Regions from separate parts of the Pseudomonas sp. CFBP 5748 genome, predicted to be linked through region 1. Evidence: riboswitches for the same ligand, from Rfam matches in the RefSeq annotation. Region 1 holds a riboswitch; the other holds the start of a gene.
The links. Region 1 has a riboswitch for cobalamin ahead of cobW (cobalamin biosynthesis protein CobW). Riboswitches for the same ligand answer to the same signal wherever they lie in the genome.
Positions count from the first base shown of each region.

Region 1 (7,159 bases):
ATGCTGCTCACCACCTCCCAGCCCGGTGCGTCGAGTTGCGGCACTTCACCGTTTAGCGCTTGCTCGATCAACTGCGCAGCAAACAACTCCAGGCGCTCGCGGGTATCGCCAGCGGTTCGCCAAGGTTCGGCGCTGGTCCGGCGCAACGCCTCGGGACAGTCGCCAGTCCAAGGCTCGGCCAAGGCACAATCCAGCGGATCGAAACCCAGCCCGAACGCCTTGGCCAGCGCCCGCAGCAGGCTCGACTGCGCGCCCTTGCCATCGCCACGGGGAATGCGCAGCAACGCCAGCAAGGTGTCGATACGCAGCCGTCCGCTGGGCGACTCGCCAAAAATGTGCAGGCCATCGCGAATCTGCGACTCCTTCAAATCACACAGATAGGTGTCCAGCCGCGGCAGCCAAGTTGCAGCGTCAGCGTCGTCGTCCAGTTGCAACTCGCGGTCGATGTGCGTCTCGCGCACCAGGTTGAGAATGTCCCGTTGCAGTTCCCGGGCGCGGCGCGGGTCGAGCAACTGCGCCTCGTAATATTCGTCGGCCAACAACTCGAGGTTACGCAGCGGTCCGTAGGTTTCGGCCCGGGTCAGCGGTGGCATCAAGTGGTCGATGATCACCGCCTGGGTCCGACGCTTGGCCTGGGCGCCCTCCCCAGGGTCGTTGACGATGAACGGATAGATATTCGGCAGCGGCCCCAGCAGCGCATCGGGCCAGCAATTCTCCGAGAGCCCGACGCCCTTGCCCGGCAGCCATTCGAGGTTGCCGTGCTTGCCGACGTGGATCACCCCGTGGACGCCGTAGGTGTGGCGCAACCAGAAATAAAACGCCAGGTAGCCGTGGGGCGGCACCAGGTCCGGGTCGTGGTAGACCGCACTCGGATCGACTTGATAACCACGGGCCGGCTGGATACCGACGAAGGTCAGGCCCAGGCGCAGACCGGCGATCATCAGGCGTCCTTCGCGGAACATTGGGTCTTTCTCGGGCGAGCCCCAACGCTGCAGCACTGCCTGGCGATTGGCCTCGGGCAATGCGTCGAACATGGCCTGGTAAGCGTCGAGGGCCAAGCTCTGGTGACACGGGCGCAAGTCGAGGCTGTCCAGGTCGTTGCTGACCCCGCCGAGCAACTGCTGGATCAGCGCGGTGCCGCTAGCTGGCAGATCGGTCGGCAGTGGATAACCCTCGGCCTGCATGGCCCGCAGGATATTCAGCGCCGCCGCCGGGGTGTCCAGGCCGACCCCGTTGCCGATTCGCCCGTCCCGGGTCGGGTAGTTGGCGAGGATCAGCGCCACGCGCTTTTCGGCGTTGGGCAGGCGCGCCAGGGTGGTCCAGCGCCGGGCCAGTTCGGCGACAAAATCCATGCGTTCGGGCACGGCCCGGTAACAGACCACATCGCTCTGGCTGCGCTCGCTGCGCCAGGCCAGGTCCTTGAAACTGATGGGCCGGCTGATGATCCGCCCGTCCAGTTCCGGCAAGGCAATGTGCATCGCCAGGTCCCGCGGGCCCAGGCCCTGCTCGCTGGCGCGCCAGCCGGGTTCGTTGTCCTGGGCGCAGATCGCCTGGATCACCGGGATGTTGCGACGAAACGGTCGCAGATGCGGCGCTTCGGGGCTGGATTGGGCGAAACCGGTGGTATTGAGGATCACCCCGGCTTCGACCTCATCCAACCAATCTTCCACCCATGCCAGGCAACCGGGCTCCTTGAGGCTGGCCACGGCAATCGGCAGTGGATTGAGCCCCGCCACTTGCAGGCGCTGGCAGAACACGTCGATGAACGCGGTGTTCGCCGCTTGCAGGTGGGAGCGATAGAACAGCACCGCCGCCACCGGTCGATCGGCCTGCCAGTCGGCTTGCCAATCGCCGAGGCTGGCGCTGGTTTTTCGAGGGTGGTAGATCGCCGTGCGCGGCAGAGTTTGCGGCTCACGCCAGGGATAATCGCGGCCGAACCATTGGCTGCCCAAGTTGTGAAACAAGTCCAGGGCATTGCCCAGCCCGCCCTGGCGCAAGAACTGCCAGAGCCGGTCGCGGTCCTCTAAAGGCACGTTGCTCAAGTCGCTGAGCTCCGGGTCCGGACGATCGTCCCCCGGCACCAGGATCAGCTTCACCCCGCGCCCGGCCAGCTCCATCAGGCGCTCGATGCCGTAGCGCCAATAGCCAATGCCACCGTGCAGCGACAACAGGATGACCTTGGCGTGCCGCAGCACGTCGTCGAAGTACAGATCCACCGAAGCGTGGTTCTGCACCTGCATCGGGTTGGCCAGGCGAAATTCCGGATAGTCGTCTGGCAACTGCTTTGCGGCTTCGGCCAGCAGCGCCAGGCTGGAGTCGCCGCTGCACAGGATCACCAGTTCGGCGGGGGTTTGTCCCAGGTCGGCAATGTTGTCATCCGACACAAAGCCGCCGGGCTGGGTCCTGAGCAGGTGCATGGCTTAGGCGCTGAGGGCAGCGCGCAACTGCGCTTCAAGCAGCCCGGCATCGAGCGCCTGGCCGATCAGCACCAGACGGGTAACCCGCGCTTCATCGGCGCCCCACTGGCGGTCGAAATGCTTGTCGAAACGCGTGCCAACACCCTGGATCAGCAGGCGCATCGGCTTGTTCGGGATCGCCGCGAAACCCTTGACCCGCAGCACGCCGTGCTGGACCACCAATTGCGTCAGCGCGTCCAGCAGCAGGCTCTCGTCGGCCTGGGGCAACTCGATGGAAATCGAATCGAAAGCGTCGTGATCGTGGTCGTCTTCATCACCGTCATGGTGATGATCGTGATGACTGTGGCGGCCGTCGATGTGTTCTTCGGAGCCAGCGCCCAGGCCGATCAACACCTCCAGTGGCAGGCGACCGCTGCTGGCTTCGATGACCTTGACCGCCGGCGGCAACTCTTCGGCCACTTCCAGGCGCACTTTCGCCAGGTCTTCCGGGCTGATCAGGTCGGCTTTGTTGAGGATCACCAGGTCGGCGCTGGCCAGTTGATCGGCGAACAGCTCGTGCAGCGGTGATTCGTGGTCCAGGTTCGGGTCGAGTTTGCGCTGGGCATCGACCTGGTCAGGGAAGGCAGCGAAGGTGCCGGCGGCCACGGCTGGGCTGTCGACCACGGTAATCACCGCATCGACAGTGCATGCGCTGCGGATTTCCGGCCATTGGAAGGCCTGGACCAGCGGCTTGGGCAAGGCCAGGCCGGAGGTTTCGATGAGGATGTGGTCGAGGTCGCCACGTCGGGCCACCAGCTCGCGCATCACCGGGAAGAACTCTTCCTGCACCGTGCAGCACAGGCAACCGTTGGCCAGTTCGTAGACGCGGCCGTTGGCTTCTTCTTCGGTGCAACCGATGGAGCACTGCTTGAGGATCTCGCCGTCGATGCCCAGCTCGCCGAACTCGTTGACGATCACCGCGATGCGGCGGCCCTGGGCGTTGTCGAGCATGTGCCGCAGCAAGGTGGTTTTACCCGAGCCGAGGAAACCGGTGACGATGGTGACGGGAAGTTTGGCCAGTGTTTTCATCCGATGCCCCTTGGCAAAGTGGCGGGCAAACGGGACGACAACCGCAGGCAAGGCATGCGCGGAAGATTTCGCCACCGGATCACCCCGCCCGGTTGTAGTGAGAATCTGTCTCGAGGCAGGTCTCCTGGCTGACGGTGGGCCAGTCATTCGACTGGCAATGACTGCGCCTTCCCGTGCGCCTAGTGAAAAAGGGCATGCACAGTGGCCTTGCAGAAACAGCACCGTTCACAGTTGCGGGGGCAGCCGCGGCTTGGACCGCGTTCCCTTCTTAGCTTCGACACGTGCCGAAGAACCTCGAAGGCGCAAGGCTACGCAGGGTGTGGGGGCGGGTCAATGTCCGCAGGTAAGTTCTGTGGTGGCCTTGCCACCGTCATCGCGAGCAAGCTCGCTCCCACGTTGGTTGCTGGCGTACATAGAAATAACGATCACCACAAGTTCCCTGTGGGAGCGAGCTTGCTCGCGATTGGGCGCGACCCGGTGCCAGCCTGAAACCCCATGCCAATTGACGCCCCGCCCTCGCCCATGCTCTCCTGTGCGCCTAGTTACGGGTGCCCTTCACAGGGTGAAACGGGAAACCGGTGAATCGTGTGCTTTACTTCAAGGCCACGTCAGTCCGGTGCTGCCCCCGCAACGGTAAGCGAGCGAAGCGTCTGAACCACTGTGTCTGTCGACATGGGAAGGTGACGCTTGCAGGCCAGGCACAAGCCCGGCCCCTCGCAAGCCCGGAGACCGGCCCATGACTCAAGCATCAACAAACCCGCGGTGGGCGGGCGCTGTTCGAACCTTGGCGGGCTTGCGCCCGGGGTTTCATTGCGCTCGAATCACCCACTGAACAAGAACAGAGGGAAGCGCCATGTCGACCATCAGCAGCACCGCCCGCACCGCCAGCAGCACCACCACCTTGAGCCAACGCCTGAGCGCTGCGATCTTCGCCTCGATCCTGGGCGCCGGCCTGGTCTATTTCGCCGGTTTCTCCCACATCGAAGCCGTACACAACGCGGCCCACGACACCCGCCACAGCGCCGCCTTCCCGTGCCATTGAGACCTGACGACATGATCAAGCGTATCGCGCAGACCGCCGGTTTCAGCGGCTTGCTGGCCGCCCTGCTGCTGACCCTCCTGCAAAGTTTCTGGGTGTCGCCGCTGATTCTGCAAGCCGAAACCTATGAGAAAGCCCCGGCCGCCGAGGTTCATGAGCACGCCAATGGAGCCGCTCACACCCATGATGCCGAGGCCTGGGAACCGGAAGATGGCTGGCAGCGCGTGCTGTCTACCACCGGCGGTAACCTGGTGGTGGCGGTGGGTTTCGCCCTGATGCTGGCGGGCCTGTACACCTTGCGCGCACCGACTCGCACCTCCCAGGGCCTGCTTTGGGGCCTGGCCGGTTATGCCACTTTCGTCCTGGCGCCGACCCTCGGCCTGCCACCGGAACTGCCCGGCACCGCAGCAGCCGACCTGGCCCAGCGGCAGATGTGGTGGATTGGCACCGCAGCGTCCACGGCGGTGGGCATCGCCCTGATCGCCTTCGGCAGACATTGGCTGCTCAAGCTGCTGGGCGTGGCGACGTTGCTGGTGCCTCATGTCATCGGCGCACCGCAGCCGGAAGTTCACTCGATGCTGGCGCCCGAAGCGCTGGAAAGCCAATTCAAGATCGCCTCGCAAGTGACCAACGTCGCGTTCTGGCTGGCCCTCGGCCTGATCAGCGCCTGGCTGTTTCGCCGTGACGGTCAAGCCCAGCACGACGCATGAACAGCGGGCCGATCCTGGTGGTCGGCCTCGGCTGCCAGCGCGGCTGCCTGGCCAGCACGTTACGGGCATTGCTCGATCAGGCGTTGCTGGCCCACGGCATTGCGCTTGATCAGGTGCGGGCCCTGGCCAGTATCGACCTCAAGCGTGACGAACCGGGCCTGCTGGAACTGGCCGAACAACTGGCGCTGCCGCTGACTTGCTTCAGCGCCGAGCAGTTGGCCGATTATCGGGAGCGGCTCAGTCACCGCTCCGAGATCGCTTTCGAACGCACGGGTTGCTACGGCGTCGCCGAAAGTGCCGCCCTGGCCCTGGCCGACAAGCTGGGCACGACGCCTGCAACGCTGCTGATTCCTCGCCTGAGCGGTCCCATGAGCACCTTGGCATTGGCGCTCGCCTTGTAAATCCCGATAATCCGCACTCAGGATCATGAGCGATCTTCATCTGGGCGACGCTCACCCATCTTTCACAGGAGCCGGTCATGACCGTTTACTTCATCGGCGCCGGCCCCGGCGACCCGGAACTCATCACCGTCAAAGGCCAGCGGCTGATCCGCAGTTGCGCGGTGATCATCTACGCCGGCTCCCTGGTGCCGACGGCCGTGCTTGAGGGCCATCACGCCGAACAGGTGATCAACAGCGCCGAGCTGCACCTGGAACAAATCATCGAGCTGATCAAAACCGCACACCACAAAGGCCAGGACGTGGCCCGGGTACACTCCGGCGACCCAAGCCTGTACGGCGCCATCGGCGAGCAGATTCGTTGCCTGCGGGAATTGGAGATCCCGTTCGAGATCATTCCGGGCGTGACCGCAACCTCAGCCTGCGCCGCCCTGCTGGGTGCGGAACTAACCTTGCCGGACGTGTCCCAAAGCGTGATTCTCACCCGTTACGCAGACAAAACCGCGATACCTGCGGGTGAGGAACTGAGCAGCCTGGCACAGCACGGGGCGACCATGGCGATTCACCTGGGGGTCAATCATCTGGAGAAAATCATCAGCGAACTGCTGCCCCATTACGGCGCGGATTGCCCGATCGCCGTGATTCACCGGGCCACCTGGCCGGATCAGGATTGGGTCGTGGGCACCCTGGCCGATATCGCCGCCAAGGTACAGGCCAAGGGCTTTCGCCGAACGGCGCTGATTCTGGTGGGGCGTGTGCTGGGTAATGATGTGTTCAGCGAATCGTCGCTGTATCGCGCCGGGCATGCGCATCTCTACAGGCCCTGACTCAATCAGCGAGAGCCAACCGGGATCCCCTGTGGGAGCGAGCTTGCTCGCGATAGCGGTGGATCAGCCAGCGGTGATGTTGAATGTGCCGACGCCTTCGCGAGCAAGCTCGCTCCCACAGGGATTGGCGGCGGTCGGATCTGCGCCCATAAAAAAACGGTGCTCACGGGCACCGTTTCTTATATCCGCAGCGAACACCTATCAGTAGTAGGCGTTTTCTTTCTGCGTGTGGTCGGTCACGTCGCGCACGCCCTTGAGCTCCGGAATGCGTTCGAGCAAGGTGCGCTCGATGCCTTCCCTAAGGGTCACGTCAGCCTGGCCGCAGCCCTGGCAGCCGCCGCCGAACTGGAGCACGGCGATGCCGTCTTCCACTACGTCGATCAGCGAAACCTGGCCGCCGTGGCTGGCCAGCCCCGGGTTGATTTCGGTTTGCAGGTAGTAATTGATGCGCTCGTTGACCGGGCTGTCGGCGTTGACCATCGGTACCTTGGCGTTCGGCGCCTTGATAGTCAGTTGGCCGCCCATGCGGTCGGTGGCGTAGTCGACCACCGCATCGTCCAGGAACGCTTCGCTGAACGAGTCGATGTAGGCGGTGAAGCTCTTGAGCCCCAGCGCGGTGTCTTCGGGTTTTTCTTCCCCCGGCTTGCAGTAGGCAATGCACGTCTCAGCGTACTGGGTGCCGGGCTGGGTGATGAAGACG
Region 1 is NZ_JBSPTN010000001.1:782,609-789,767, reverse strand. It holds gene cobN (cobaltochelatase subunit CobN) at 1-2,417, opposite strand, end outside; gene cobW (cobalamin biosynthesis protein CobW) at 2,421-3,485, opposite strand; cobalamin riboswitch at 3,583-3,797, opposite strand; cobalamin riboswitch at 4,015-4,237, shown strand; gene ACWNZ1_RS03590 (CbtB domain-containing protein) at 4,339-4,527, shown strand; gene ACWNZ1_RS03585 (CbtA family protein) at 4,539-5,234, shown strand; gene ACWNZ1_RS03580 (cobalamin biosynthesis protein) at 5,231-5,635, shown strand; gene cobM (precorrin-4 C(11)-methyltransferase) at 5,713-6,459, shown strand; gene nfuA (Fe-S biogenesis protein NfuA) at 6,661-7,159, opposite strand, start outside.

Region 2 (7,159 bases), on a different contig from region 1:
AGGAACCCGGTCAATACATCCACGGGCTGGCCCACCGGTTTGCCGCCGTTGAACGGTACGAAAATCACTTTATAACCACTGTGGGGCTTGCGGTTCCATGAGCCGTGCTGCCCGATGAACGCGCCTTCGGTAAACGGCGCGGGTAAGGCGCTGCCTTCGGCGAAAGTCAGGCCCAGTGAGGCGGTGTGGGGGCCGACGGCGTAGTCCGGGGCGATGGCCTTGGCCACCAGCGCCGGGTTCTGCGGTTCGACGCGGACATCGACATGCTGCCCGTAATAGCTGTAGGGCCAGCCATAGAACGCGCCGTCCTTGACCGACGTGATGTAGTCCGGCACCAGGTCGCTGCCGAGCTCGTCCCGCTCGTTCACTGCCGTCCACAGCGCCCCACTGCGGGGCTCCCAGGCCAGGCCGTTGGGGTTGCGCAGGCCCGAGGCGAAGATGCGGTGATGACCGCTGGCGCGGTCCACTTCCCAGATGGCGGCGCGGCCTTCTTCAGCCTCCATGCCATTTTCCGCGACGTTGCTGTTGGAGCCGGTGGTGACGTACAGCTTGCTGCCGTCGCGGCTGGCGATGACGTTTTTGGTCCAGTGATGGTTCAGCGTGCCGCCCGGCAAATCGACGACCTTGGTCGGTTGCGCCTTGATTTGCGTGTCCCCCTCCTTGTAAGGGAAGCGGATCAGCCGGTCGGTGTCGGCCACGTACAGGTCATTGCCCACGAGGGTCATGCCAAACGGCGAGTTGAGGTTCTCCAGGAACACCGTTCGGGTTTCAGCGACGCCGTCGTGATTGGTGTCGCGCAGCAGCGTGATGCGGTTGGGGCTGGGCACGCCGGCACCGGCGCGGCCCATGACTTTCTTCATCACCCAGCCACGGATGCCCTTGGCATCATCCGGCTTGGGCGGGGCGTTGGTTTCGGCCACCAGCACATCGCCGTTGGGCAGAACGTAGAGCCAGCGTGGATGGTCCAGGCCTTCGGCGAAGGCGCCCACTTGCAGGCCCTCGGCTGGGGTGGGCTTGGCACCTTCCGGCCAGCCGATCGCTTCGGCGATGTTGACGGTCGGGACCAGGGTCTTGTTCGGTTCGGGCAGCTTCGGCGCAGGACCGGTGCCGTCGGACACTTGCAAGGTGGAAGACTCGCCACAAGCGACAAGCCCGGCGGCAAGGGCGACGATCAGAAGGTGCGGTGGCTTGAGCATGCTGGCTTCCCTATGAATGCATGTAGTTATTCATAGAGAAGCGTAGACAGGCGATGGTTCAACTGCAGGCGCGTGTCAGCAGGTAAGCCCACCTGTGGGAGCGAGCTCCCACAGTTCTAGCGTGGATTGAGTCAGCCGTGGGCCTGTTTGAACAGCACCGCAATGCCAGGATGGTAGTGACCGGCCTCGTTGCGCAACTTGCGGTAGGCGTAAGGGAAATACCAGGCCACGGCGCAGGTGTTCTCCTTCTGCAAGTCGTCGATCATGTCCTGCAATTCTTCGGGCGTGGCACTCTGCTGGGCTTTTTGCGGGGCGACGAACAGGCAGCCCAGCTTCAGGTCACTGGAATAGCTGAGGCGTTTGGCATCGCTGGCGGCCTCCGACAGGGGTTGGGTCAGGTTCAGGTTGTTGACCTTGGGCCAGCGTTGGGTGGCCTGGATGAAGGCGCGTTCGTCGGTGCTGGCGATGAACAAATCGGCGCTGACGTTGCGTTCGCCTTCTTCATTCTGCTTGCGGGTCGGGGTGCTTTGCAGTGTGACCATCTCGGCCATCCAGGCGGCAGCCGACAGCAAGCCGAGGTTGGCTTTTTCATCGAACCAGTAAGGCGTGTCGTTATCACCGCGCACGGCATTGTAGCGATCGATGCAGTCAAACCAACGTTCCAGCACCGGGCGCAGGAATTCCAGTTTTGGATTGCTGATGATCATCCCTTGCATGCTTTGCCCTCTTGTTTTTGTGATATCGGGTCGTAGTGTCGCTTTGATATCACTTGCTGCAGGATCACACAAGATTGGCGTCACTTTATTGATGGGGCCAATGCTTGCCCCGACAGGCGGCTTTAATTGACGCTCCACCCCCAACCCTCTAACCTTCGCCGCTTGTTTCAGGTGCTCTGTGATTGCGATCGACAGAGTGAAACAGGGAAGCCGGTGAGTGCACACGAACCCGGCGCTGCCCCCGCAACGGTAAATGAGTCAACGCTGTGCTTAAGCCACTGTGTCGCAGACATGGGAAGGCGCACAGACCGGCATTGCGCCGCTCATGAGCCCGGAGACCGGCCTGATTCATCCAACGGCATCACGGTGGGCGATGCCAGGCTTGTTGCCGTCTTTTCTTGTGCCCGCCCGCCGTTATCCAGTCCCCAACGGAGGCTTCCCCATGACCGACTCCCCTACCAGCAATGCATCTGATCGCGACGAACGCCACCTGGCGCGCATGCTGCGCAAAAAAGCCGTGATCGACGAGCGCATCGCCAACTCGCCGAACGAATGCGGCCTGCTGCTGGTGCTGACCGGCAACGGCAAGGGCAAGAGCAGCTCGGCGTTCGGCATGCTGGCGCGGTCCATGGGTCACGGCATGCAATGCGGCGTGGTGCAGTTCATCAAGGGCCGCAGCAGCACCGGTGAGGAGCTGTTTTTCCGCCGCTTCCCGGAGCAGGTGCGCTTTCACGTCATGGGCGAAGGCTTCACTTGGGAAACCCAGGATCGCCAGCGCGACATCGCCGCCGCCGAAGCCGCCTGGGCTGTATCGCGGCAATTGCTCAGCGATCCGTCCATTGGCCTGGTGGTGCTCGATGAACTGAACATCGCCCTCAAGCACGGCTACCTCGACCTCGATCAGGTGTTGAGCGATCTGCAAGCCCGTCCACCGATGCAGCATGTGGTGGTGACCGGGCGTGGCGCCAAGCCGGAGATGATCGAGCTGGCCGATACCGTCACTGAAATGGGCATGATCAAGCACGCGTTCCAGGCCGGCATCAAGGCGCAGAAAGGCGTCGAACTGTGAGTGATGCTCGCCACTGCCCGGCGGTGCTGATCGCCGCCCCGGCCTCGGGGCAGGGCAAGACCACCGTCACCGCCGCCCTGGCGCGCTTGCATCGCAACCAGGGACGCAAGGTGCGCGTCTTCAAATGCGGTCCGGACTTCCTCGACCCGATGATCCTCGAACGGGCCAGCGGTGCGCCGGTCTATCAATTGGACATGTGGATGGTCGGCGAGCAGGAAAGCCGCCGGCTGTTGTGGGAAGCCGCCGCCGAGGCGGACCTTATCCTGATTGAAGGGGTGATGGGGTTGTTCGACGGCACGCCGTCCAGCGCCGATCTGGCGCGGCATTTTGGCGTGCCGGTGCTGGCGGTGATCGACGGCACGGCCATGGCCCAGACCTTCGGCGCCCTGGCCTTGGGCCTGGCGCGTTATCAGCCGGACTTGCCGTTTGCCGGGGTCTTGGCCAACCGCGTCGGCACCTTGCGCCACGCGCAATTGCTTGAAGGCAGCCTGACCGAAGGTCTGCGTTGGTACGGCGCGCTGTCCCGGGAAACCGGTATCGAATTACCCAGCCGTCATCTAGGGTTGGTCCAGGCCAGCGAATTGAATGACCTCGACCTGCGCCTCGACGCGGCAGCCGAGGCCTTGGCCGGCAGTTGTGAAGTGGCGCTGCCGCCGGCGGTGGCGTTCGCCGCGCCTGAGCTGATTACCCCGCAGCCGTGGCTCGACGGTGTGCGTATCGCCGTGGCCCGGGACGAAGCGTTTGCCTTCACCTACGGCGCGAGCCTCGATCTGCTGCGGGCCATGGGCGCGCAATTGAGCTTCTTTTCGCCGATCCATGACACCCAACTGCCCGAGGCGGACAGCCTCTATCTACCCGGCGGTTATCCGGAATTGCACCACGTTGCGTTGGCCCGGAACGCGCCGATGCTGGCGGCAATCCGGGCTCACCATGCTGCCGGCAAGCCGTTGCTCGCCGAATGCGGTGGCATGCTGTATCTGCTCGATTCATTGACTGACGTCGACGGCACCCGCGCCGAACTGTTGGGTTTGCTCGCTGGTGATGCGCAGATGCAAAAGCGTCTGGCGGCCCTGGCGTTGCAAGCGGTGGAGTTGCCGGAAGGTGCCTTGCGTGGGCATACCTATCATCATTCCCTGACTAGCACTGAACTTGAACCGATAGCCCGTGGGCATAGCCCCAATGGCGGGCGAGGGGCGGAGGCGGTGTTCCGGCAGGGGCGGATGACGGCTTCTTATGTGCATTTCTATTTTCCGTCGAATCCGCGGGCGATTGCCGGGCTGTTTGCACCTGACCTTGAGGCCGCCTTCGCGAGCAAGCCCGCTCCCACAGGGGATTGTGTGATCTCAAGTGCAGCGCCAGCCAGTGTGGGAGCGAGCTTGCTCGCGAAGAGGCCATGACAGACACCGCTTTCTCCCAGGCCGAACGCGACGCCATTTATCGCGCCATCGCCGAACGCCGTGACATGCGCCACTTCACTGGCGGCACGGTCGAACCGGCCTTGCTGCGCCGTCTGCTGGAAGCCGCGCACCAGGCCCCCAGCGTCGGCCTGATGCAACCCTGGCGGTTCATCCGCATCAGCGACCGCGCCTTGCGCGGGCAGATCCGCCAACTGGTGGAGCAGGAGCGCATCCGCACCGCCGAGGCCCTGGGCGAGCGCAGCGATGAATTCATGAAGCTCAAGGTCGAAGGCATCAACGACTGCGCCGAGGTGCTGGTGGCGGCATTGATGGAGGATCGCGAGCGGCACATCTTCGGTCGCCGGACCTTGCCGGAAATGGACCTGGCTTCGCTGTCCTGCGCGATCCAGAACCTCTGGCTGGCTTCCCGCGCCGAAGGGTTGGGGATGGGTTGGGTGTCGTTGTTCGAACCCCAGGCTTTGGCCGACTTGCTGGGCCTGCCCGACGGTGCCAAGCCACTGGCGATTCTCTGCCTGGGCCCGGTCGAGGCTTTTTACCCGGCGCCGATGCTCGCCCTGGAAGGCTGGGCGCAACCGCGTTCGCTGAATGAACTGCTGTATGAAAACCATTGGGGAGTGAGCCCATGAGTGTGGCGTTGCTCAGTGCCGCCGCGGTGGCGCTGGATGCGCTGTTGGGCGAGCCCCGGCGCTGGCATCCGCTGGTGGCATTCGGCGGCTTTGCCGACCGTATCGAACAACGCTTCAATTCCGGCGGCCGTGGCTGGCGCAGCCACGGGGTGACGGCGTGGATCATCGCTGTGGTGCCGTTGACCTTGCTGGTCACAGCCCTGTCCTGGGCACCGATGGTGGGCTGGCTGGTGGAAATCCTCGCGTTGTATTGCGCCCTAGGCCTGCGCAGCCTCGGTGAACATGTCGAGCCGGTGGCCCGGGCGTTGCGCGGCGGCGATCTGGACGAGGCGCGCAAGCGTGTTGGCTATCTGGTCAGCCGCGAAACCGCTGAACTGGATGAAACCGCCGTGGCCCGCGCCGCCACCGAGTCAGTGCTGGAAAACGGCAGCGACGCGGTGTTTGCCGCGCTGTTCTGGTTCGCCGTGGCCGGTGCGCCCGGCGTGGTGCTCTACCGGCTGAGCAATACCCTCGACGCCATGTGGGGCTATCGCAACGAACGCTTCGAGCGTTTCGGCTGGGCTGCGGCGAAAATCGACGACGTGCTCAACTACATTCCGGCGCGCCTGGTGGCGTTGACCTACGCCGTGCTCGGCCAAACTCGCCTGGCGCTCAAATGCTGGCGCAGCCAGGGCCCGACCTGGGACAGCCCCAATGCCGGGCCGGTGATGGCCGCCGGTGCTGGCGCATTGGGCGTCGAGCTGGGCGGCGCGGCGGTGTATCACGGCGAACTGCACCAACGTCCACCGCTGGGCGAGGGCGTGCCGGCGAGTGCCGATTCCATTGATCGCGGCTGGCAATTGGTCCAGCGCGGGGTATGGTTGTGGTTGCTGATTCTCTGCCTGGGAGCTGAGTTTTATGCTTGAGCACGGTGGACGCCTGCGCAACGCGGCCCGGCAATACGGGATTGCCGAGGCCGACTGGCTCGACTTGTCCAGCGGCCTGGCGCCTTGGCCATTCGACGTCCCGGCGATTCCCCTGCGAGCCTGGGCGCGCCTGCCGGAAACCGATGATGGTTTGGAGCAGGCTGCCTGCGACTACTACGGTGCGTTGAATGTGCTGCCAGTGGCCGGTTCACAGATGGCCATCCAGTTGTTGCCACGCCTGCGTCGGGCCGGCAAGGTCGGCGTGCTCTCGCCGTGTTACGCCGAGCACGCCGAAGCCTGGCGCCGCAGTGGTTACATCGTGCGCGAAGTGCTGGAGCCGGAAGTGGATTTCTTCCTCGATAGCCTCGACGTACTGGTGGTGGTCAACCCGAACAACCCCACCGGCCTGAATCTGACCCCCGAACGCTTGCTGGACTGGCATGCGCGCCTGGCCCAGCGCGGCGGCTGGCTGGTGGTGGATGAGGCCTTCATGGACATCACGCCGCAGTTGAGTCTGGCGGCTCACACCCATCAGGTCGGGCTGATTGTGCTGCGTTCGTTCGGCAAGTTTTTTGGCTTGGCCGGGGTTCGCCTGGGGTTTGTCCTGGCCGAGCGGCGGTTACTCAAGTTGCTTGCTGAGCAGGTCGGGCCGTGGGCCGTGAGCGGACCCACCCGGGTGCTGGGCCAAACCTGTCTGCTGGACACCGGGGCCCAGGTCCGACAGCGCCAACGCTGCGAAGCCACCAGCCAACGCCTGGCGCTGACTCTGGAACGCCATGGCTTCAAACCCCAGGGCGGCTGCGGATTGTTCCAATGGCTGGTCACCGAGCACGCTGTGGGGCTTCACGATTTTATGGCCCATCGCGGCATTCTCCTGCGGTTGTTTGTGAACAACAGCAGCCTGCGCTTCGGGCTCCCGGCGGATGACGCGGAGTTCCTGCGTCTGGAACAGGCGCTTGAGGCTTACACCAAGGACATTCAATGACCACAGTGATGGTGCAAGGCACCACGTCCGATGCCGGCAAAAGTACCCTGGTCACGGCGCTGTGCCGCTGGGTCAGGCGCCAGGGTGTGAGCGTGGTGCCGTTCAAGCCGCAGAACATGGCCCTCAACAGCGCGGTGACCGCCGACGGCGGCGAAATCGGCCGCGCCCAAGCCGTGCAGGCCCAGGCCGCCGGGCTCGAACCGCACACCGACATGAACCCGGTGCTGCTCAAGCCCAACAGTGA
Region 2 is NZ_JBSPTN010000006.1:421,905-429,063, forward strand. It holds gene ACWNZ1_RS16940 (PQQ-dependent sugar dehydrogenase) at 1-1,196, opposite strand, end outside; gene ACWNZ1_RS16945 (hypothetical protein) at 1,328-1,912, opposite strand; cobalamin riboswitch at 2,065-2,273, shown strand; gene cobO (cob(I)yrinic acid a,c-diamide adenosyltransferase) at 2,355-2,981, shown strand; gene ACWNZ1_RS16955 (cobyrinate a,c-diamide synthase) at 2,978-4,378, shown strand; gene bluB (5,6-dimethylbenzimidazole synthase) at 4,375-5,025, shown strand; gene cbiB (adenosylcobinamide-phosphate synthase CbiB) at 5,022-5,930, shown strand; gene cobD (threonine-phosphate decarboxylase CobD) at 5,923-6,915, shown strand; gene ACWNZ1_RS16975 (cobyric acid synthase) at 6,912-7,159, shown strand, end outside.
Region 2: it holds a riboswitch for cobalamin, as region 1 does, so the genes downstream of both, cobO (cob(I)yrinic acid a,c-diamide adenosyltransferase) here and cobW (cobalamin biosynthesis protein CobW) in region 1, are expected to answer to the same signal.